4 regions of the Streptomyces sp. NPDC048461 genome follow, and region 2 is predicted to be linked to each of the others. Evidence: riboswitches for the same ligand, from Rfam matches in the RefSeq annotation. Region 2 holds a riboswitch; each other region holds the start of a gene.

Region 1 (4,901 bases), on a different contig from region 2:
CGAGCGTCAGCGCCAGGGCCGCGGCGGCGAGACCGCAGACCTGGGCGCCGGTGGAGGCGAGGCCGCCGCCCGGGGTGCTGCTGCCGCCGGAGGACCCGGCGCCACCCGCTTCCCCACCGGGGGTGACGATGACGGGCGAACCGGTGCCGCCGGCGGCCGAACCGGACGTGCTGGGGACGGGCTCCGGGGTGGTGCCGGCCAGGTCGCGGGTCAGGGTACCGAAGGAGACGCCGGTCGCCCCGCCGACCGCCTGGGCGGAGGCCCGTACGTCGGAACCGGGCTGGCCGTCCTTGGCGATGTTGAACCCGCCGTCGGCATTCTGCTGGCTCGCCAGGAACGCGCGGGCCCTGGCGATCTGGGCGCCGTACCGGGGAGCGTCCAGGGAGAGCCCCTGGACGGCGAGGGCGGCGGAGTTGACGGAGTTTCCGGAGGCGCCGGGGAACCCGCCGTCCGCCTTCTGCTGGGTCGCCAGCCAGGCGAGCGCCTTGTCCACCGCCGCCTGGGAGGCCGCGTCGGGCAGCAGGTCGACGGCCATCGCGGCCATGGCCGTGGAGTCGACCTCGGCGTCGCTGGGCTCGCCGATCAGGCTGACCCAGGCGCCCGAGGGGGCCTGGAGGCTCTTGAGGTAGGAGACCGGCTCGGCCGCGGCGGCCGTCTCGCCGGCCCGGATCTGTGCCATGACGCCGAGGGACTGGGAGAACACCGAGGTCGCGTACGTGTAGTTGCCCTTCGCCGCGCACTCCTGGCGCGTCGCGGTCTTGGCGGCGCAGGTGCCCTTGGCGAGGGCGGCGATCAGGTCCTGGCCGCCGAAGTCGCGGGGGTCCCGGCCCACGGCCTGCGCGAGGAGGGCCGCCTTGCCGAGGGAGCCGCCGCTCGCGTACTTGGTGCCGACGAGCGTCCAGTCGTTGATGCCCCGGCCCTTCCCGTCCTTGCCGCCCTTGTCGAAGAAGTCGACGATGTTGCGCAGGGTGGCGTTGTCCGTGCCGGTGGCGGCGAGGGAGTAGGCGCCGTCGATGGTCATGCCGTAGTCGGCGTGCCCGGTGCCCGCGCCGGCCTCGTAGTAGCGGCCCTGGACCAGACGGCCGGGGTGGGTGAGGTACGCCACGCCCTTCTTCAGGTCGGGCCCCGCACCGGCCGGGGGAGCGGTCGGCGGCTCGGAGGTGGGCGGGGTCGTCGGGGGCGTGGTCGGCGGAACGACCGGCTTGGCGGTCAGCGCGACGACATCGCTGCCCGCGGCTGCGATCGCGGCCGTGGCGGTCGGGAACAGGCGCGGATCCGTGTCGTCCTCGCCGAAGCCGAATCCGCCGGTCGGGAGCTGGTGCCTGGAGAGCCAGGAGATGCCGGCGTCGGCGAACGCCTCGTCGCCGAGGGCGCGCAGTGCCTGCGCCGCCCAGGCGGTGGCGGCCGGGCTGCCGGTCGTGTCGTAGCCGGTGGCGGGCCAGGCGCCGGTGGGCAGCTGGGTCTTCTTCAGCTGGGCGCGGGCCTTCTGGACGGCGTCCTCGTGGCCGCCGGCGACGGCCAGGGCCAGGGCGGTCAGAGCGGTGGCGGAGGCCTCGCTCTCGCACTTTTCGGGGGACCGGATCAGGATGCTCGTGAAGCCGCCGTCCTCGCACTGCAGGCCGGTCAGCCGGCTCACGGAGTGGGCGGGCGGCGTGACACCGCCGTTGACCAGGGCGATGACGGCCATGGCCTGGGTGTCGGCCTGACCGGTGGTGCGGAAATCACCCTTGGTCAGGCAGCCGTCGACGGTCTCCCCGTCGCCGATGTCACGCGGGCAGACGTACTTCACCAGGTCGCCGAGGAGGTCGTGGCCGCCGAACGCGCGCGGGTCCAGCCCGGTGGCCTCGGCGACGAGGGCGAGGCGCGCGGCGGCGGTGGCGTCGGGTATCGCGTCCTTGCCGGAGGGGTAGGCGTACGCATCGGTCTGCGCGGGCGCGGCGAGGAACTGCGCGGCCTTCTTCGCAGCCGGGCTCTTGCGGTCGGCGGCGGCCAGGGCGAACACGGCCTCGGTGGTGAGGAAGTGGTTCGCCGAGGTGGAGCCCTCGTCGACGACGCGCTCGCCGTCCGTCAGGTTCCCGGCGATCCAGCGCGTGGCGGCGGGCACGTCGACCGTGCCCGCGGGGACCGCGGGCGGGGTGGTGGGGACCGTCGGGTCGGGCGTGGTGATGCCGCGGATGTCGTCGGGCGTGAAGGAGGGCTTGCCCTTGCTGCCGCCGACGTCGGTCCCGCCGAAGACCCAGGCGTCCACGTCACCGGGCTTCGGGGTGCGCGCCATGGCGCCCAGCGGGCTGTACGTCCACTTCCGCTGACCGGGCGAGGCGATCCAGTACGACCAGTACGCGGTGGCCTGCGGCGTGAGGACGCAGTCCTCCTTGTCCGGCGTGGGGTACTGCGTACCGGAGTCCTTGCCGATGCGGCAGACGAAGGCGGGTCCGTCGTGGACGGTGCCCGTCGTGGTGAACCCGCCCGTGTGCAGCAGCTCGTACCCGGTGGTGGGGGTGGTGTCGCAGCCCCGCTCGACCTTGCCGCCGAACGGGCCGAAGTCCACGGCGACGACGGCGCCGGTGGTGGGGGTGCACTGCTCGACCGGGTCCGCGCTCGCGGAGACGGGGACCGTGAAGGAGACCACGCCCGTACCGAGCGTCAGGAAGGACGCGGTCACGAGGGAGAGGAACCGCCGTCTCGTCCCCGACTGCCGATTCGCCCGTTGTTCGGTCCCCACCGAGGCCCCCGTCTCTGCCGGGCGGCCGGGTGCGTGTCGATGTGCCCCGCACGGCTTGCTTCGCCGTGGGGAGGCTGGGACGACCGCACCGCAATCCGCGACGGCGCTCTTCGTACTGTGGCTCGGCCCCAGGCATTCCGGCTCACCCGGAACGGATCCGGGTCCACGGTTGCGGGTCAGCGCCGGAATTCGACCGGCTTCCCCTGGTGCTGAGCAGTTGTCAGCCGGAGTGCAACACGGATCCCGCCGACGCGTCAAGGTGGCACAAGTCTCAGCCGGCCGGGCCCCTATGGGGTGCGGTCGAGTCCCGGTCGGGGTGGCTGGCGGACACCCGGTCACTCGGGTAGCGTCCTGGGCTGCCACATGGGGGAATCCGGTGAGAAGCCGGAGCTGACGCGCAACGGTAGGGGACGGCGGGGGCCGTTCCGAGCCCGAATGCCCACACGGCGATGCAGTACAGGAAGCCGTATCACGCGTTCGGACAACGGCCCTGCGACCAGGCTCGATCCGTGCCGCGCCGTGCTGCGCCGCGGTGGGACGCGGCCTGTGCGGGAGCGGTCGGGGTCCGCCGATTCCAGGAGCAGGCCATGTCCCGTCCCCGTACCTCCCGCCGCCTCGCGCTCGTCCTGCCCGCGGCCCTGGGCGCGTTCGCGCTCACCGCGCTGCCCGCCTCCGCCACCTCGTCTCCCGCGCAGATCGCCACGTCCAAGACCAACGGTGTGGCCTATCTCAAGTCCCTTCAGGCGGCGGACGGTTCGTACGCCGGCTCGGGCCTGTCCAACGAATGGGCGTTCAGCACCTTCGCCGCGGCCGGCACCGCCGTCGTCGACGTCTACCCCGGCGGCGACACCACGAAGAACGCCCGCACCGTCTACCGGAACCTGCTGTCCACGGCGGGCTGGCCGTCGGGCGCCCCGGTGGTCACCGACTACGAGCGCGGCGCGCTGAACGCGTACGCCGCCGGCATCGACCCGGCGCGCGTGTCGGCCTCCCGGAACCTCGTCGCGCACATCTACGCGTACTGGCAGACCGCCGAGGCCGGATACTTCGGCCCGTCCGGCAACTTCAACGGGACCGTATTCGCGGCCCTCGCGCTGGGCGGCGCCAAGACGCAGGGCGGCGCCACGCGCGTCCCGCAGGCGCTCACCGACTCGATGGTCACGCGCATCCGCGCCAACCAGCACGTCGACGGCGGCTGGACCTACAGCAAGGCCGAGGGCAACCCCACGGCCCTGAACGCCCCCAGCGACGTCGACATGACCGGCTCCGCGATGGCCGCCCTGTGCGTCTCCGGCGTGCCGAACACCGACGCGGACGTGGTGCAGGCGAAGAACTTCCTCAAGGGCAAGCTGATCGCCGGCACCGGTGCCTTCAACTCCCTGTACGGGGTCAACACCAGTTCCAACGGATGGGGCGTCGCGGGCCTGAACGCCTGCGGCATCAATCCGCAGACCGGTGACTTCCTCACCACCAGCGGCAAGACCCCCGTCGACTTCATGATCGCCAACCAGTACAACCCGGCGGGCGGCTTCAAGTACCAGCCGGCCGACACGACCCCCTCCGCCTACTCCTCCATCGACGCCCTGCGCGGCGTCGTCGGCGGCGGCTTCACGACGGCGCCGCCGGTCCCGGTCACCCCCGGGGCCCCGCAGTGGGTCGCCCAGTCCACCTTCACCGCCGGCACCGCGACCAAGCTGGCCCTCACCGTCGACGACGGCGCCGGGAACCTGAAGGTCTGCTCGGTGGCCTTCACGCCCACCGGTACCACCATCACCCTCGGTGACGTCCTCAACGCCGCGACGGGCGGCGCCACGCCGTCGGGCTGTGTCACGAGCGTGACCCCGTCGTCGGGGACCGGCACCATCACCCACGTCAACGGCAAGGCCAACAGCGGCTCCAACACCTGGAAGGTCAGCGTCGACGGCTCCTCCTTCGCCGGCGCCGTCCGCAACAAGGTGATCAACGTGGGCGACACCATCGCCCTGCGCTGGGGCGTCTGATCCCCGTCCGGGTGCGGCCCCCGCTCACGGGGGACGCACCCGGCACCGGATGCCCGGCATCCGGCACCGGGCCCGGGTCCGGCATGTCCGCTCCGGGCGCCGGCGCCCTGGCCTGCGGGGGGCGCGTCGTGATTTATGCTTCAATCCGGCCGCGGAGCGATCGCTCGTCGCGGTACACG
Region 2 (4,901 bases):
GCCCCATGGCCACCACCGAACAGCGCGTCCTTCCGCTCCGACTGGAGGCCTCGCCGGTGTCCCTCCCGGTGCACGGGGCCTTCACGTACCGCTCCGACCGGCCGTACGAGGTGGCCGTGGACCTCCAGGGCGGCGGCGCCCACCTGGCGCGCTGGGTGTTCGCCCGCGACCTGCTGCTCGACGGGGAGTCCTGCGCCACCGGCGAGGGGGACATACAGGTGTGGCCGCGCTGGAAGGGCACCGAACCGCGGGTCTTCCTGGCCTTCAGCAACGGCGAGAAGAGCTGCGTGTTCTCCGCCCGCGCCAAGGACGTGCGCGGGCTGTGCCGCCGTCTGACCCAGCTGGTCCCGCGCGGCCTGGAGCACCGGCACTACGACCTCGACGCGGAGCTCGACGCGCTGCTGCCCGGCTGACGGCCCCGGAGCCGGGAGGAGCCCGCGGCCCCGGCCCGGGAACCGTCGCCGTCCCGCGGGTGTCCTTAGCGGTGACAGCACAGCCCCGTCTCCGGAGAATCGGGGGACGTCATGAACGACGTCTCGAACCACCCGCGTCCACGTCCGTCTCACCGCCTGCCGTCCCTTCGACGGCGCCGCCGGCAGCTCGTGGCCCTGGCCACCGGCGCGCTGCTCACCGCCGGCCTAGCCCTCGCCGCACCGGCCTCGGCCGCCCAGGCCGCCGCCCGCACCCAGACCCCACTCGTCGTCAACGCCCGCTGGGGCGGTCACTGCACGTACGACCGGCTCGTCATCGACCTCCAGGGGTACGTCCCCGGGGTCACCGTCACGCCCGTGCCGAAGCTGTACTACGACGGCTCGGGCAAGCCCGTCCCGCTGGCCGGGAAGTACTTCCTGGAAGTCCGCCTGAACCCCGCCGCCGGTCACGACGACGCGGGGCAGAACGTCTACCAGGGTCCGCGCCTGCAGAAGATCTACCTCAGCAAGCTCAAGGGCATCGCCCTGACCGGCGACTACGAGGGGTACGTGACCTTCGGCGCCGCCTTCGACACCGCACCCGCCTACTCCACCAGCGTCCTGCACTCGCCCGAGCGGCTGGTCCTGGACATCGCGCACCCGAACGTGTGCTGACCGGGGCGGGGGGGGGGGGGGGGGGGGGGGGGGGCGCCCGGGCGGGGGGGGGGGGGGGGGGGTGGTCCGGGGGGGGGGGGGGGGGTGGGTGGGGCGTGGGTCACCCCCTGGGCGGGGGGGGGGGGGGGGGGGGGGGGGGGGGGCCCCCCCCCCCCCCCCCCCCCCCGCCGCGTTCCTCAGCGGTGCTCGGGGTTGGGGAAGTCGAACCGGCAGCCCGCGTCCCACAGGGAGCGCTGGTTCCCGTGCGCCGGCATTCCGCCCGCCCGCTTGAGCAGGGCGGCCAGGTGCATCAGGTTCCAGGACATGAAGGCGGTGTTCCGGTTGGTGAAGTCGTTCTCGGGGCCGCCGGATCCCGGGTCCAGGTAGGAGGGGCCGGGTCCGGCCTCGCCGATCCAGCCCGCGTCGGCCTGCGGCGGGATCGCGTAGCCCAGGTGCTGGAGGCTGTAGAGGACGTTCATGGCGCAGTGCTTGACGCCGTCCTCGTTGCCGGTGATCAGCGCGCCGCCGACGCGCCCGTAGTACGCGTACTGCCCCTGCTCGTTCAGCAGGGACGAGCAGGCGTAGAGCCGCTCGATGACGCGCTTCATCACGGAGCTGTTGTCGCCGAGCCAGATCGGCCCGCACAGCACGAGGATGTCGGCGTCCATGATCCGGCTGTAGAGGACCGGCCACTGGTCGCTCTCCCAGCCGTGTTCGGTCATGTCCGGCCAGACGCCGGTCGCGATGTCGTGGTCGACGGCGCGGATGACCGAGGTCCGGGCACCGGCCGCCTCCATGACCGCGCGGCTCCTGCCGATCAGGCCGTCGGTGTTGCTGGTCTCGGGTGAGCGTTTGAGCGTGCAGTTCACGTAGACGGCGGTCAGGCCCGAGTAGTCGGGCGGGGTCGCGTTCTCCTCGTCGGCAGCCACGCACCCACCTTGTCCGGGCACCGTCCGGAGCGCCACCGCACCGCACCCGCGAGGGGCGGGTTGTGACCGGTCCGCGCGGCCGACTAGGGTCAGCGGGCCTTGGTGTTCGGGAAACCGGTGCGAAACCGGTGCGGCCCTCGCCACTGTGATCGGGAAGTCCGGCTCCACTCCTGCGGGAAGCCACTGGGCCCGCGCGGGAGACCGCTCGGCCCCGGGAAGGCGGAGCCCGGGCATCAGTACCCGTGAGCCAGGAGACCGGCCGAGGCGCGTCGTCCATCCACGAGGTGCTGGAGAGGTCTCCTTACTCATGCATATAGCCGAGGGGTTTCTGCCCCCCTTGCACGCGGTCGCCTGGGGCGCCGCGTCCGCTCCCTTTGTCGTACACGGTGTCCGCGCCCTGACCCGCGAGGTCAAGGCCAACCCGGAGAGCACGCTGCTGCTCGGTGCGGCCGGAGCGTTCACGTTCGTCCTGTCCGCCCTGAAGATCCCCTCGGTGACGGGCAGCTGCTCCCACCCCACCGGTACGGGGCTCGGAGCGATCCTCTTCCGGCCGCCGATCATGGCGGTGCTGGGGACGATCACCCTGCTGTTCCAGGCGCTGCTGCTGGCGCACGGCGGGCTCACCACCCTCGGCGCCAACGTCTTCTCGATGGCCATCGCCGGCCCGTGGGCCGGGTACGCCGTCTACCGCCTGCTGCGCGGAACCGGCGCCCCCCTGATGGTGGCCGTGTTCTTCGGCGCCTTCTTCGCCGACCTGGTCACCTACTGCGTGACCTCGGTCCAGCTGGCGCTGGCCTTCCCCGACCAGGCCACCGGGTTCACCGGCTCGCTCGTGAAGTTCGGTGAGATCTTCGCGCTGACCCAGATCCCGCTCGCGGTGAGCGAGGGCCTGCTGACCGTGCTCGTCGTCCGGCTGCTGATGCAGTCCAGCAAGTCGGACCTGGTCCGGCTCGGCGTCGCGAAGCTCACGTCCGGCAAGGCCAAGCAGGAGGCGACGGTCTGATGAGCCGGAACGCGAAGATCAACACCCTGCTGCTGCTCCTGGTCGCGGCGCTGGCCGTGCTCCCGCTGGCGCTGGGGCTGGGCGAGGGCAAGGAGGAGCCGTTCGCGGGCGCCGACGCGCAGGCGGAGACGGCCATCACCGAGCTGAAGCCGGACTACGAGCCCTGGTTCTCGCCCCTGTACGAGCCCCCGTCCGGGGAGATCGAGTCGGCGCTGTTCGCCCTGCAGGCGGCGCTCGGCGCGGGCGTGCTCGCGTACTACTTCGGCGTCCGCAAGGGGCGCCGCCAGGGCGCTGCCGCAGCGGGCGCCGCCGGCGCCGCGGCGCCCGACGCCACCGTGCAGTCGTAGGCGGTGCTGCCGATCGACGCGGCGGCGCACAGCAGCCGCTGGCGCCGCCGCCATCCGCTGGAGAAGGCGGTACTGGGAGTCGGCCTGACGGTCACGGCGGTGTGCCTGCCGCCGTGGCCCGGCGGACCGCTGGTGGCCGCGGCGACCCTCGCCCTGCTGCTGGGTCCCGCCGGGGTGGCGGGGCGGCAGCTGTGGCGGGCGTTCCGCATCCCGCTGGGCTTCTGCTTCACGGGGGCGCTGCCGCTGCTGTTCTCCGTGGGCGGCCCGGCGGGCTTCGTCGCGATGGCTCCCGACGGCCCCCGGCACGCGGGCGAACTGCTGCTGCGGACCTCGGCGGCCTCCCTCGGGGTGCTGCTGTTCGCCTTCACCACCCCGGTCTCGGACGTGCTGCCGCGCCTGGTCCGGGCCGGGGTGCCGGCCCCGGTCGTGGACGTGGCGCTGGTGATGTACCGGATCGGCTTCCTGCTCCTCGACTCCCTGGCCCGCGTCCGGCAGGCCCAGGCGGCCCGCCTCGGCACCGCCGGGCGGGCGGCCGCCTGGCGGTCGGTGGCCGGGCTCGCCGCGACCTCGTTCGTCCGGGCCTTCGACCGCGCGGCCCGGCTCCAGTCGGGCCTGGCCGGGCGCGGCTACGACGGCGCGCTGCGCGTGCTGGTGCCTCAGACGGCGCTGTCCCGGCGGTTCCTGGCCGGGACGGCCGCCCTGCTCGCCTCGCTGGTCGCCGTGACCCTCGTACTGAAGGAGCTGTACCTGTGAAGCCGCTGGTGGAACTGGCCGGCGCGGGCTACGCGTACGAGGACGGCCCCGAGGTGCTGTCCGGCGTGGACTTCGCGATCCCCGAGGGCCGCGCCCTGGTGCTGCTGGGCCGCAACGGCAGCGGCAAGACCACGCTGATGCGCCTGTTGAGCGGGGGCCTGCGGCCGGCGTCGGGCGCGCTGCTGCTGGACGGGGTGGAGGTGGCGCACGGCCGCGCCGGGCTGACCCGGCTGCGGACCTCGGTCCAGCTGGTGGTGCAGGATCCGGACGACCAGCTGTTCGCGGCCTCCGTCGAGCAGGACGTGTCGTTCGGTCCGATGAACCTCGGTCTGCCGGAGCCCGAGGTCCGCGCCCGGGTCGACGCGGCGCTCGCGGCCCTGGACATCACGGCGCTGCGGGACCGTCCGACGCACCTGCTCTCGTACGGGCAGCGCAAGCGGGCGGCGATCGCGGGGGCGGTGGCGATGGCTCCGCGCGTCCTGATCCTGGACGAGCCGACGGCCGGGCTGGACCCGGACGGGCAGGAGCGGCTGCTGGACGTCCTGGCGGGGCTGCGGGACGCGGGCACCACGGTGGTGATGGCCACGCACGACGTGGAGCTGGCGGTCCGGTGGGCCGACGACGCGGCGGTCCTGACCCCGGCGGGCATCCGCACGGGCCCGGCCCCGGTGCTCCTGTCGGATCCGGAGCTGCTGGCGTCGGCGGGCCTGCGCCAGGCCTGGTCGCCGGCGGTGACGGCGTTCCTGCGCGCGCACGGCCTGCTCGGCGCCCGCTCCCCCGGCCCGCGGGTCCCGGAGGCGCTGGC
Region 3 (4,901 bases), on a different contig from region 2:
GTTCGGTCAGGCAGTAGCTCCCCAGCGTCCCGGCGGAGCACAGGCCGGGCAGCCAGCGCTCGCGCTGGCCGGGGTCGCCGTAGCGGTCGATCATCCAGGCGACCATGTTGTGGATGGAGAGGTATCCGGCGATGGAGGGGCAGCCGGTGGCCAGGGCCTCGAAGACGAGGACGCCGTCGGCACGGCCGAGGGCCGAACCGCCGTGTTCCTCCCGTACGTAGACGCCGCCGAGGCCGAGGCCGGCCGCCTTGCGGATGACGTCGACCGGGAAGTGCTTGTCCTGGTCCCACGCGACGGCGTACGGGGAGAGCTGCTCCTGGGCGAAGTCGAGGGTGACCTCGGCCAGCGCGAGCTGATCGGGTGTCAGGGTGGTGGTCACGGGCTCAGCCCATCGTGGGGATGGTGAAGCTCGCGCCCTCCTTGACCCCGGAGGGCCAGCGCGAGGTGACGGTCTTGGTGCGGGTGTAGAAGCGGATCGAGTCCGGTCCGTGCTGGTTGAGGTCGCCGAAGCCGGACCGCTTCCAGCCGCCGAAGGTGTGGTAGGCCACCGGGACCGGGATGGGCACGTTGACCCCGACCATGCCGGCGCCCACCCGGCGGGTGAAGTCCCGGGCGGTGTCGCCGTCCCGGGTGAAGATGGCGACGCCGTTGCCGTACGGGTGCTCGGTGGGGAGCCGCAGTGCCTCGGCGTAGTCCGCGGCCCGTACGACGGACAGCACCGGGCCGAAGATCTCCTCGCGGTAGATGCGCATGGACGGTGCGACGCGGTCGAAGAGGGTGGCGCCGGCGAAGAAGCCGTTCTCGTGTCCGGGGAGGGTGAACCCCCTTCCGTCGACGACGAGTTCGGCACCCTCGTTGACGCCGATGTCCACGTAGCGGCGGACCCGGTCCAGGGCGTCGCGGCTCACCAGGGGACCGAAGTCGGCTTCCGGATCGTCGGAACGGCCGATGCGCAGGGTGGCGATGCGCTCCTTCAGCCTCGCCACCAGGGCGTCGGCGGTCTCCTCTCCGACGGGCACGGCCACGGCGATGGCCATGCAGCGCTCGCCGGCCGAGCCGTATCCGGCGCCGATCAGCGCGTCCACGGCCTGGTCCAGGTCGGCGTCCGGCATCACGATCATGTGGTTCTTGGCGCCGCCGAAGCACTGGGCGCGCTTGCCGCGGGCGGCGGCGGTGGCGTAGATGTGCGCGGCGATCGGGGTCGATCCGACGAATCCGAGCGCTTGGACCCGGGGGTCGTCGAGGAGGGTGTCGACGGCTTCCTTGCCGCCGTTGACCACGTTGAGCACACCGGGCGGGAGTCCGGCCTCCAGGAAGAGTTCGGCCAGCCGCAGCGGTACGGAGGGGTCGCGCTCCGAGGGCTTGAGGATGAAGGCGTTGCCGCAGGCGATCGCCGGCGCGGCCTTCCACAGCGGGATCATCGCGGGGAAGTTGAACGGGGTGATGCCGGCGACGACGCCGAGGGGGACGCGCAGCGAGTGCACGTCGATTCCGCCTCCGGCGTTGTCGGTGAACTCCCCCTTGAGCAGGTGGGGAATGCCGGCGGCGAACTCGACGACTTCCAGGCCGCGTTGCAGGTCGCCGTGCGCGTCGGCGACGGTCTTCCCGTGTTCGGCCGACAACAGGCGGGCGAGGGCGTCACGTTCGCCCTCGACGAGCTGGAGGAACCGCAGCAGGACGCGGGCGCGGCGCTGCGGGTTCCACTCGGCCCATTCGAGCTGCGCGCTTGCCGCGTCGGCGATGGCCGCTTCGGTGTCGGCGCGTCCCGCGAGGGGGACGCGGGCCTGGACGGTGCCGGTGTTGGGGTCGTACACGTCGGCGAAGAGGCCGGAGGTTCCGGCGGTGTGCTTGCCGCCGATGAAATGGGTGAGTTCGCGGACCATGGGGTGCCTGCTCTCGTCAGGTGGGATCCGGGGATGGCACGGCGGGCCGGCGGCCGCACCGGGTGGGGTGCGCCGCGTGACGGGCCGGGGGACGGGCCGCCGCAAGGGCGGCCGAAGAGCCGGGTCGCGCGCCTCGGGGCGTGCCGGTGCGGTCCGCGGCTCACCGGGCCGTCGCCGGGCGGCGGGCCGGGTGTCGCGGGCCGGGCATGTCGTGAGGGGCGTGGCCCGGGGCGTCACTGGCGGATCGTTGCGGCCACGCGGACGCGGTACGTTCCGGAAGGTCTGCCCTACGAGCGCGCGGGGGTTGCCGCTCGCTCCGCCGGATCACCTGGGTCGTGGGTACGGACCGGTGCCATGCGTGTCTGCTCCATCCTCGTGGACAACACGGAACGTTCCGCGGCCGGTAACCTGACTCCCGGATCTCCGCGTGCCGCCCGTCCACCCGGCGCGTTCGCCGGTGGCGCGGGAGGGCAGCACGCTCCCCGGTCACAGTGGCGGGACCGTGCCGGATTCACACCGGCTTCCCTGCACCGCGGACCTTGTGCCCCGAACATATAGTTGGACGTCCTAGTAAGTCCAGCCCCTCCCCCGGGCGTCGTCCGGACGGCCCCGGGCCGTGTTCAGCCGCGCTCGGGCGCGACCGGGTACGGCACGAAGGTGCTGCTGTTCTCGTCCACGGCCAGCGCGCGGCCCAGCGGAGGCACCGCCCGCTGCGGGCAGTCGAGGCGTTCGCAGAGCCTGCAGCCCATCCCGATGGGGGTCGCGGCGGAGACGTTGTCGAGGTCGATGCCGTCGGAGTAGACCAGGCGCGGGGCGTGCCGGATCTCGCAGCCGAGGCCGATCGCGAAGGTCTTGCCGGGTTCGCCCCAGCCGCCGCGGTGGCGGGTGACGGCCCGCGCGGTCCACAGGTGGCGCTGCCCGTCCGGCATGGCGGCCACCTGGACGTGGATGCGGCCGGGCGCGGCGAAGGCCTCGTACACGTTCCACAGCGGGCAGGTGCCGCCGGCGCGGGAGAAGTGGAAGCCGGTGGCCGACTGCCGCTTGGACATGTTCCCGGCGCGGTCGACCCGGACGAAGGAGAAGGGGACCCCGCGCAGCCGGGGGCGCTGGAGGGTGCTCAGCCGGTGGCAGACGGTCTCGTAGCCCAGGCCGAACTGGTCGGTGAGCCGTTCGATGTCGTAGCGGAACTCCTCGGCCGCGGCGTGGAAGGCCGCGTACGGGAGGATCAGCGCGGCGGCGAAGTAGCTGGCGATGCCGATCCGGGCCAGGCCGTGCGCGGCGGATCCGGCGGAGAAGTCCTCGGCGGCCAGCCCGTCCAGTTCCGTGCCGTGTTCGAGGAGCGCGAGCTGCGTGGCCATCCGGAAGGCCTGCTGGCCGGGGCGCAGACGCCCTGACAGGTGCAGGACGCGCGCGGCGCCGTCGTAGTGGTGCAGCCGGTCGGAGTCGGCCGCCAGGCGGACGCCGTGCCGGTCCGCGAGGCGGCGGGCGAGCGCGCCGACGACGTCTCCGGGGCGGATGCCGATCTCGCGGGCCAGCCCTTCGGCGGCGAGGTCCGTGTCGTGCAGGTAGTTCTGCCGCCGGTAGAAGAACTCGCGGATCTCCTCGTGGGGGGAGCGCGGCGTTCCGGCTCCGCCCTCGCGGCCCTCGGCCGTCCCGGCGAGGCGTTCGGCCAGCAGCTGGCCGCGCCGCCCCAGGTCCAGCAGGACCGCGGCGACGGCGGGCATCCGGGTGGCGAGTTCGGCCAGGTCGGAGGCGGAGACGCGGGCCTCGGCCACTTCCCCGGCGAGGGCCTCGCGCAGGTCGGCGACGAGGCGGCTGGTGTCGCGCTCGGAGAAGAAGCCGGGGTCGACTCCGAACGCCTCGGTGAGGCGCAGCAGTACGGGCACGGTGAGCGGCCGGGAGTCGTGCTCCATCTGGTTGAGGTAGCTGGGCGAGATGGCCAGGACCCGGGCCAGGTCGGCCTGGGTCATCCGGCGCTCCTCGCGCAGCCGGCGCAGCCGGGCCCCCGCGTACGTCTTGCTCACCGGTCTCCTCCACGGTCGGACAGGACCGTCAGACTACGTGCGCCGCCCCCGCCGGGGAGCTTCGCAAGCTTGGCAGTTTCGGCTGGGAAGATTCGCAGACCTTGGCAGCCGTACCTCCTTGTTGGCACCCGGTGCCAGTGCCAGAGTCGTTCCTGCGGCCCGCCGGAACCGGTAGCCGGGACGGACATCCGATCCCCGATTCATGCCCTGATTACGGTGGTCGGTCCCGTCCTGCCCTGCGCATCGGCAGCATTGCTCAGCTCCGGCCCACGGGGCCGGTTCGGCGGCCGCACCTCATTCTCAGGCACAGGGTGCCAGCGCCCGGATCCGTGCCGGGCGCCTTGGCAAGACACGCGACGGATGGAAACGGTGATGGTCATGGCAGAGGCGAACACGACGGTGACGGCCCGGCAGCTGGCGCAGCGGTGGGCCGACGACCCGCGCTGGGCCGGCATCGAGCGCACCTACACCGCCGAGGACGTGGTCCGGCTCTCCGGCAGCGTCCGGGAGGAGCACACGCTGGCCCGGCGCGGCGCCGAGCGGCTGTGGCGCCAGCTCCACGAGCGCGACTACGTCCACGCGCTCGGCGCCCTCACCGGCGGACAGGCCGTCCAGCAGGTGCGGGCCGGACTCCAGGCCATCTACCTGTCCGGATGGCAGGTCGCCGCCGACGCCAACCAGGCCGGTCACACCTACCCGGACCAGAGTCTCTACCCGGTCAACTCCGTTCCACAGGTGGTCCGCAGGATCAACAACGCCCTGCTGCGCGCCGACCAGATCGCGACCGCCGAGGGCGGCTCGGACACGACCGACTGGCTGGCGCCGATCGTGGCGGACGCGGAGGCCGGGTTCGGCGGGCCGCTGAACGCCTTCGAGCTGACCAAGGCGATGATCGCGGCGGGCGCGGCGGGCATCCACTACGAGGACCAGCTCGCCTCCGAGAAGAAGTGCGGCCACCTCGGCGGCAAGGTCCTCGTCCCCACCGCCCAGCACG
Region 4 (4,901 bases), 240 kb from region 2:
CCAGCCGGCCGATCATGTGCTGCTCCGACGGGGTCAGCTTCGCGAGGTCCGCGACGTCCGAGTGGAGGTCGACCTCCTCCACCGTCCACGTGTTCTTGATCGCGTCACGGTAGCGCTCGTAGAAGTCCGGGTAGCGCATCGGGCGGAGCGTCAGCTCAAAGCCCGGGTCCAGCAGGTTCTTGGTGTCGTTGGAGCTCATTACTGGCAGGCCTCGCAGGACTCGGGGTTCTCAAGGGAGCAGGCCAGCGCGTCGGCGTCGACGGCCTGCGGAAGCGGAGCGGCGGATGCCGGGACGGCGGCGGGCGCCGGGACGGCGGAACCGGACGCCGCGCGGGCGATCTTCGTCGCCGGGCGCGAGCGCAGGTAGTACGTCGTCTTCAGGCCCTGCTTCCAGGCGTACGCGTACATCGAGCTGAGCTTGCCGATGGTGGGCGTCTCCAGGAACAGGTTCAGCGACTGCGACTGGTCGAGGTACGGGGTCCGGGCCGCCGCCATGTCGATCAGGCCGCGCTGCGGGATCTCCCACGCCGTGCGGTACAGCGCGCGCACCTCGGCCGGGATCCAGCCGAAGCCCTGGACCGAGCCGCTCGCCTCGCGCAGCGCCTCGCGGGTCTGGGCGTCCCACACGCCGAGCCGCTTCAGCTCGTCCACCAGGTATGCGTTGACCTGGAGGAACTCACCGCTCAGCGTCTCGCGCTTGAACAGGTTGGAGACCTGCGGCTCGATGCACTCGTACACGCCCGCGATGGAGGCGATCGTCGCCGTCGGGGCGATCGCCAGGAGCAGCGAGTTGCGCATCCCGGTCTTCGCGATGCGGGCGCGCAGCGCGTCCCAGCGCTCCGGCCAGTTCTGCTCGACCTCGTAGTGGTCGGGGTGCAGCACGCCGCGCGCGGTGCGGGTCTGCTCCCAGGCGGGGAGCGGGCCGTTCTTCTCGGCGAGGTCGCAGGAGGCCTCGTACGCCGCGAGCATGATCCGCTCGGACAGCTTCGTGGACAGCGCCTGCGCCTCGGGGGAGTCGAAGGGCAGCTTCAGCCGGAAGAAGACGTCCTGGAGGCCCATGGCGCCCAGACCCACCGGCCGCCAGCGGGCGTTGGAGCGGCCCGCCTGCTCGGTCGGGTAGAAGTTGATGTCCACCACGCGGTCCAGGAAGGTCACCGCGGTACGGACGGTCTCGTCCAGGCGCTCCCAGTCGATCCGCTCGCTTCCGTCACCGGCGCCTGCCAGGACGAAGGCGCCCAGGTTGACCGAACCGAGGTTGCAGACGGCCGTCTCGCCGTCGTTGGTGACCTCGATGATCTCGGTGCAGAGGTTGGAGGAGTGGACGACCGTGCCCGGCTCGGCGGTCTGGTTCGCCGTGCGGTTGGAGGCGTCCTTGAAGGTCATCCAGCCCTGGCCGGTCTGCGCGAGGGTGCGCATCATCCGGCCGTACAGCTCGCGGGCGGGCATGGTCTTGCGGGCCAGGCCCGCCGCCTCGGCCTTGCGGTACGCGGCGTCGAAGTCGTCGCCCCACAGGTCCACCAGCTCGGGGACCTCGGCCGGGGAGAACAGCGACCAGTCGGCGTCGGCGTTGACACGGCGCATGAACTCGTCCGGCACCCAGTGGGCGAGGTTCAGGTTGTGCGTACGGCGCTGGTCCTCACCGGTGTTGTCGCGGAGCTCCAGGAACTCCTCGATGTCCGCGTGCCAGGTCTCCAGGTACACGGCGGCGGCGCCCTTGCGGCGGCCGCCCTGGTTCACCGCGGCGACGGAGGCGTCGAGGGTCTTCAGGAACGGGACGATGCCGTTGGAGTGGCCGTTGGTGCCGCGGATCAGCGAACCGCGGGCGCGGATGCGGGAGTACGAGAGGCCGATGCCGCCGGCGTGCTTGGAGAGGCGCGCGACCTGGTGGTAGCGGTCGTAGATCGAGTCGAGCTCGTCCAGCGGGGAGTCCAGCAGGTAGCAGGAGGACATCTGCGGGTGCCGGGTGCCGGAGTTGAACAGCGTGGGGGAGGACGGCAGGTAGTCGAGGCGGCTCATCAGCCGGTACAGCGAGGCCACTTCCTCGACGGCCTGGACGCTGTCGTTCTCGGCGAGGCCGCAGGCCACGCGCAGCATGAAGAACTGCGGGGTCTCCACGACCTGGCGGGTGATCGGGTGGCGCAGCAGGTAGCGGCTGTGCAGGGTGCGCAGGCCGAAGAAGCCGAAGCGGTCGTCGGCGCCCTCGGCGAGCGTGTGCTCGACCAGCGCGTCCAGGCGGGCCGCGTGGGCCCTGACGAACTCGGCGGTGCGGTCGGCGATCAGGCCCTCGCGGTGGCCCACGGCGACGGAGGCGGAGAACGAGGTGGCGCCCTGGCCGGCGGCCTCCCCGGCCACGGCCAGCGTCAGCAGCCGGGCGGCGAGGCGGGAGTACGCCGGGTCCTCGGAGATGAGGCCCGCGGCGGCCTCGGTGGCCAGCCCGCGCAGTTCGGCCTCGTCGGCGATGGAGCTGCGGCCGCGCAGCGCGGCGGCGGCGACCCGGCCGGGGTCGGTGTCGGGCAGGTCGGCCGTCAGTTCGGTGAGGGTACGCAGGAGTGCGGCCCCGGGACCTTCGCCAGATCCATGAAGAGCCGTGGACGGAACGGACTCGGCGCGCGGTGCGGAAGGCGCGATGGTCACGGGGGTTGCTCTCCCTCGCTCGGCCCGGTCATCGGCGGGGCGGGGTGCGAGGGGCGCATGCGGGACAGCGCACGGGCCGGCCCGGGCAGGGCAGACGGCTCGTGCACCGCATGGCGTCCACCGGCCCAACCGCGAGGCCCGGACGTATCGGCACCCGGTTCGGTCGAGCCGGGTGCGCTGTCGGCAGGTCCTCGGACTTGCAGGTACACCAATCGGTGCACTTCATACCGTTGCGGGACAGTTCCGGATTCGCACCGGATTCCCCTGCGGCGACAGCAGCCCTGAGCATACATGTGGGGGCGGCTGTCTGCGGAAGCCCCCACATGTTGTGTCGGCGTGGCTACAGCTTCAGCCGGTACGTCAGCAGGGTGAGGCCCTCGATCGGCGCCCAGTCCCGCTCCGGAGTACGTTCGAAACCGAGCCGGGAGTAGATCCGGTGGGCCCCGGCCATGCTCCGCTGGGTGGACAGGACCATCGCGGAAACCCCCTCGATCGCCCGCGCCCGGTCCAGGCAGGCCCGTACCAGCGCCTCGCCGGCGCCCTGCCCGCGGCCTTCCCGGGCCACGGCCAGCATCCTGAACTCGGCCTCGTCCGGGCCGGCGATGTCGGCGAGCGGGCTCCCGGGCGCGGCGAAGGTCACGCCGCCGAGGATCCGCCCGCCGCGCTCGGCGACGAGCACCTCGGCGCGGGCGGCCCGGCCGGCCACGTCGCGCAGGACGTTCAGGTAGTCGTCGTTCTCGTTCGGGTCCAGATGCCCGTCGGCGAGGTAGGCCTGCGCCGTGATCTCGCCCAGCTCCGTGTACTCGGCGGGCAGCGCCGCCCTGATCACCATGTCCATGCGGTCGAGTGTGCAGGACGGGTGCGGGGTGCCGGGACGCCGGGCGGGCAAGGCCGGTCGGCCGGGCGGTCCCCGCCGCGGCGCCGGACGCCGAAGGCCCCGCCGCGGGGAGCGGCGGGGCCTTCGGGGCGGGCGGGTCAGCAGCAGCGGAAGCCCTCGCGGGGGTCCGCCTCGCGCGCGTCGGTGCGGGCCCGTTCGAAGGCCCGGCGGGTCGGGACCGCGGCGTCGGGGTCGTGGGAGCGGGCGTGTGCGACGTACCGGTCGTACGCGGCCTCGCCGGAGAACTCCCGTACGAAGTACCGGGCCCGGGCCAGCGCCCGGCGCAGCCGCCCGGGCCCGGCCCGGCCGGTACCGCCCGCGCCGGCGCTGCCCGCGCCGGTACCGCTCGTGCCGATGCCGCCGGCGCCGGGCGCCGCGGGGCTCACGCGACCGGTTCCCTGGTCCGGCCGCCGCTGGAGTCCAGTCCGGCGGCCGCGAGTTCGGCGCGCTCCTCGGCGGTCGGGACCAGTCCGGCCGGTGCGACGATCTTCGACTCGGTCCACGGGACCTCGGAGAGCTTCACGGACGCCGGGTCGGCGATCGCCTTGAAGCAGGTCCGGGCCGCGTCCACCAGTACGACGACGATCAGGAGCGCGAACAGCACGCACAGCACGCCGTCCACCGTGGCGTTGGTGACCACGGTCTCCATCTCGCCCATGGTCTTCGCGGGCGGCAGGACCTTGTCGGCGTCGATGCCGGCCTGGTACTTGTCGCGCTGGGCGAAGAAGCCGACCTTCACGTCCTCCGAGAAGATCTTCTGGTAGCTGGCGGTGAGCGTGACGGCCACGTCCCACACCAGCGGCACGCCCGTCACCCAGGCCCACTTGAGCCGCCCGGACTTGACCAGGAGGGTGGTGCAGACGGCCAGGGCGACCGCCGCGAGCAGCTGGTTCGCGATGCCGAACAGCGGGAAGAGCTGGTTGATGCCGCCCAGCGGGTCCTTGACGCCGACCCACAGGAAGTAGCCCCAGCCGCCGACGACGATGGCGCTCGCGAACCAGACGCCGGGCTTCCAGCTGACGTCCTTGAAGGACTTGTGGACGTTGCCGAGGGTGTCCTGGAGCATGAACCGGCCGACGCGCGTGCCCGCGTCGACGGTGGTCAGGATGAACAGCGCCTCGAACATGATGGCGAAGTGGTACCAGAAGGCCTTCATGCCCGCGCCGCCGATGACGGCCGAGAAGATCTCCGACATCCCGAGTGCGAAGGTCGGTGCTCCACCGGTACGGGAGAGCAGGCTGGTCTCCTCGACGTCCTTCGCGGCCTGGGCGAGGGCTTCCGGGCTGATGGCGAAGCCGAAGTTCGTCACCGCCTGCGAGGCGCTCTCCACGGTGGTGCCGATGACGCCGGGGGGCGAGTTCACGGCGAAGAACAGGCCGGGCTCGATGAT

What was found. Region 2 has a riboswitch for cobalamin ahead of ACZ6S8_RS01855 (energy-coupling factor ABC transporter permease). Riboswitches for the same ligand answer to the same signal wherever they lie in the genome.
Region 1: another riboswitch for cobalamin. It lies ahead of ACZ6S8_RS22970 (prenyltransferase/squalene oxidase repeat-containing protein); the one in region 2 lies ahead of ACZ6S8_RS01855 (energy-coupling factor ABC transporter permease).
Region 3: another riboswitch for cobalamin. It lies ahead of ACZ6S8_RS33385 (CoA-acylating methylmalonate-semialdehyde dehydrogenase); the one in region 2 lies ahead of ACZ6S8_RS01855 (energy-coupling factor ABC transporter permease).
Region 4: another riboswitch for cobalamin. It lies ahead of ACZ6S8_RS00820 (ribonucleoside-diphosphate reductase subunit alpha); the one in region 2 lies ahead of ACZ6S8_RS01855 (energy-coupling factor ABC transporter permease).

Annotation. Positions count from the first base shown of each region.
Region 1 covers NZ_JBVJGW010000013.1:91,672-96,572, reverse strand. The annotation lists gene ACZ6S8_RS22975 (prenyltransferase/squalene oxidase repeat-containing protein) at 1-2,722, opposite strand, end outside; cobalamin riboswitch at 3,057-3,183, shown strand; gene ACZ6S8_RS22970 (prenyltransferase/squalene oxidase repeat-containing protein) at 3,310-4,722, shown strand.
Region 2 covers NZ_JBVJGW010000001.1:419,909-424,809, reverse strand. The annotation lists gene ACZ6S8_RS01870 (SsgA family sporulation/cell division regulator) at 6-413, shown strand; gene ACZ6S8_RS01865 (AMIN-like domain-containing (lipo)protein) at 525-1,085, shown strand; gene ACZ6S8_RS01860 (flavodoxin family protein) at 1,262-1,993, opposite strand; cobalamin riboswitch at 2,077-2,271, shown strand; gene ACZ6S8_RS01855 (energy-coupling factor ABC transporter permease) at 2,301-2,996, shown strand; gene ACZ6S8_RS01850 (energy-coupling factor ABC transporter substrate-binding protein) at 2,996-3,343, shown strand; gene cbiQ (cobalt ECF transporter T component CbiQ) at 3,347-4,096, shown strand; gene ACZ6S8_RS01840 (ATP-binding cassette domain-containing protein) at 4,093-4,901, shown strand, end outside.
Region 3 covers NZ_JBVJGW010000029.1:1,111-6,011, forward strand. The annotation lists gene ACZ6S8_RS33380 (acyl-CoA dehydrogenase family protein) at 1-379, opposite strand, end outside; gene ACZ6S8_RS33385 (CoA-acylating methylmalonate-semialdehyde dehydrogenase) at 384-1,883, opposite strand; cobalamin riboswitch at 2,265-2,433, opposite strand; gene ACZ6S8_RS33390 (short-chain fatty acyl-CoA regulator family protein) at 2,504-3,907, opposite strand; gene aceA (isocitrate lyase) at 4,286-4,901, shown strand, end outside.
Region 4 covers NZ_JBVJGW010000001.1:175,348-180,248, forward strand. The annotation lists gene ACZ6S8_RS00815 (ribonucleotide-diphosphate reductase subunit beta) at 1-199, opposite strand, end outside; gene ACZ6S8_RS00820 (ribonucleoside-diphosphate reductase subunit alpha) at 199-2,634, opposite strand; cobalamin riboswitch at 2,800-2,933, opposite strand; gene ACZ6S8_RS00825 (GNAT family N-acetyltransferase) at 2,975-3,472, opposite strand; gene ACZ6S8_RS00830 (CstA-like transporter-associated (seleno)protein) at 3,610-3,798, opposite strand; gene ACZ6S8_RS00835 (carbon starvation CstA family protein) at 3,894-4,901, opposite strand, start outside.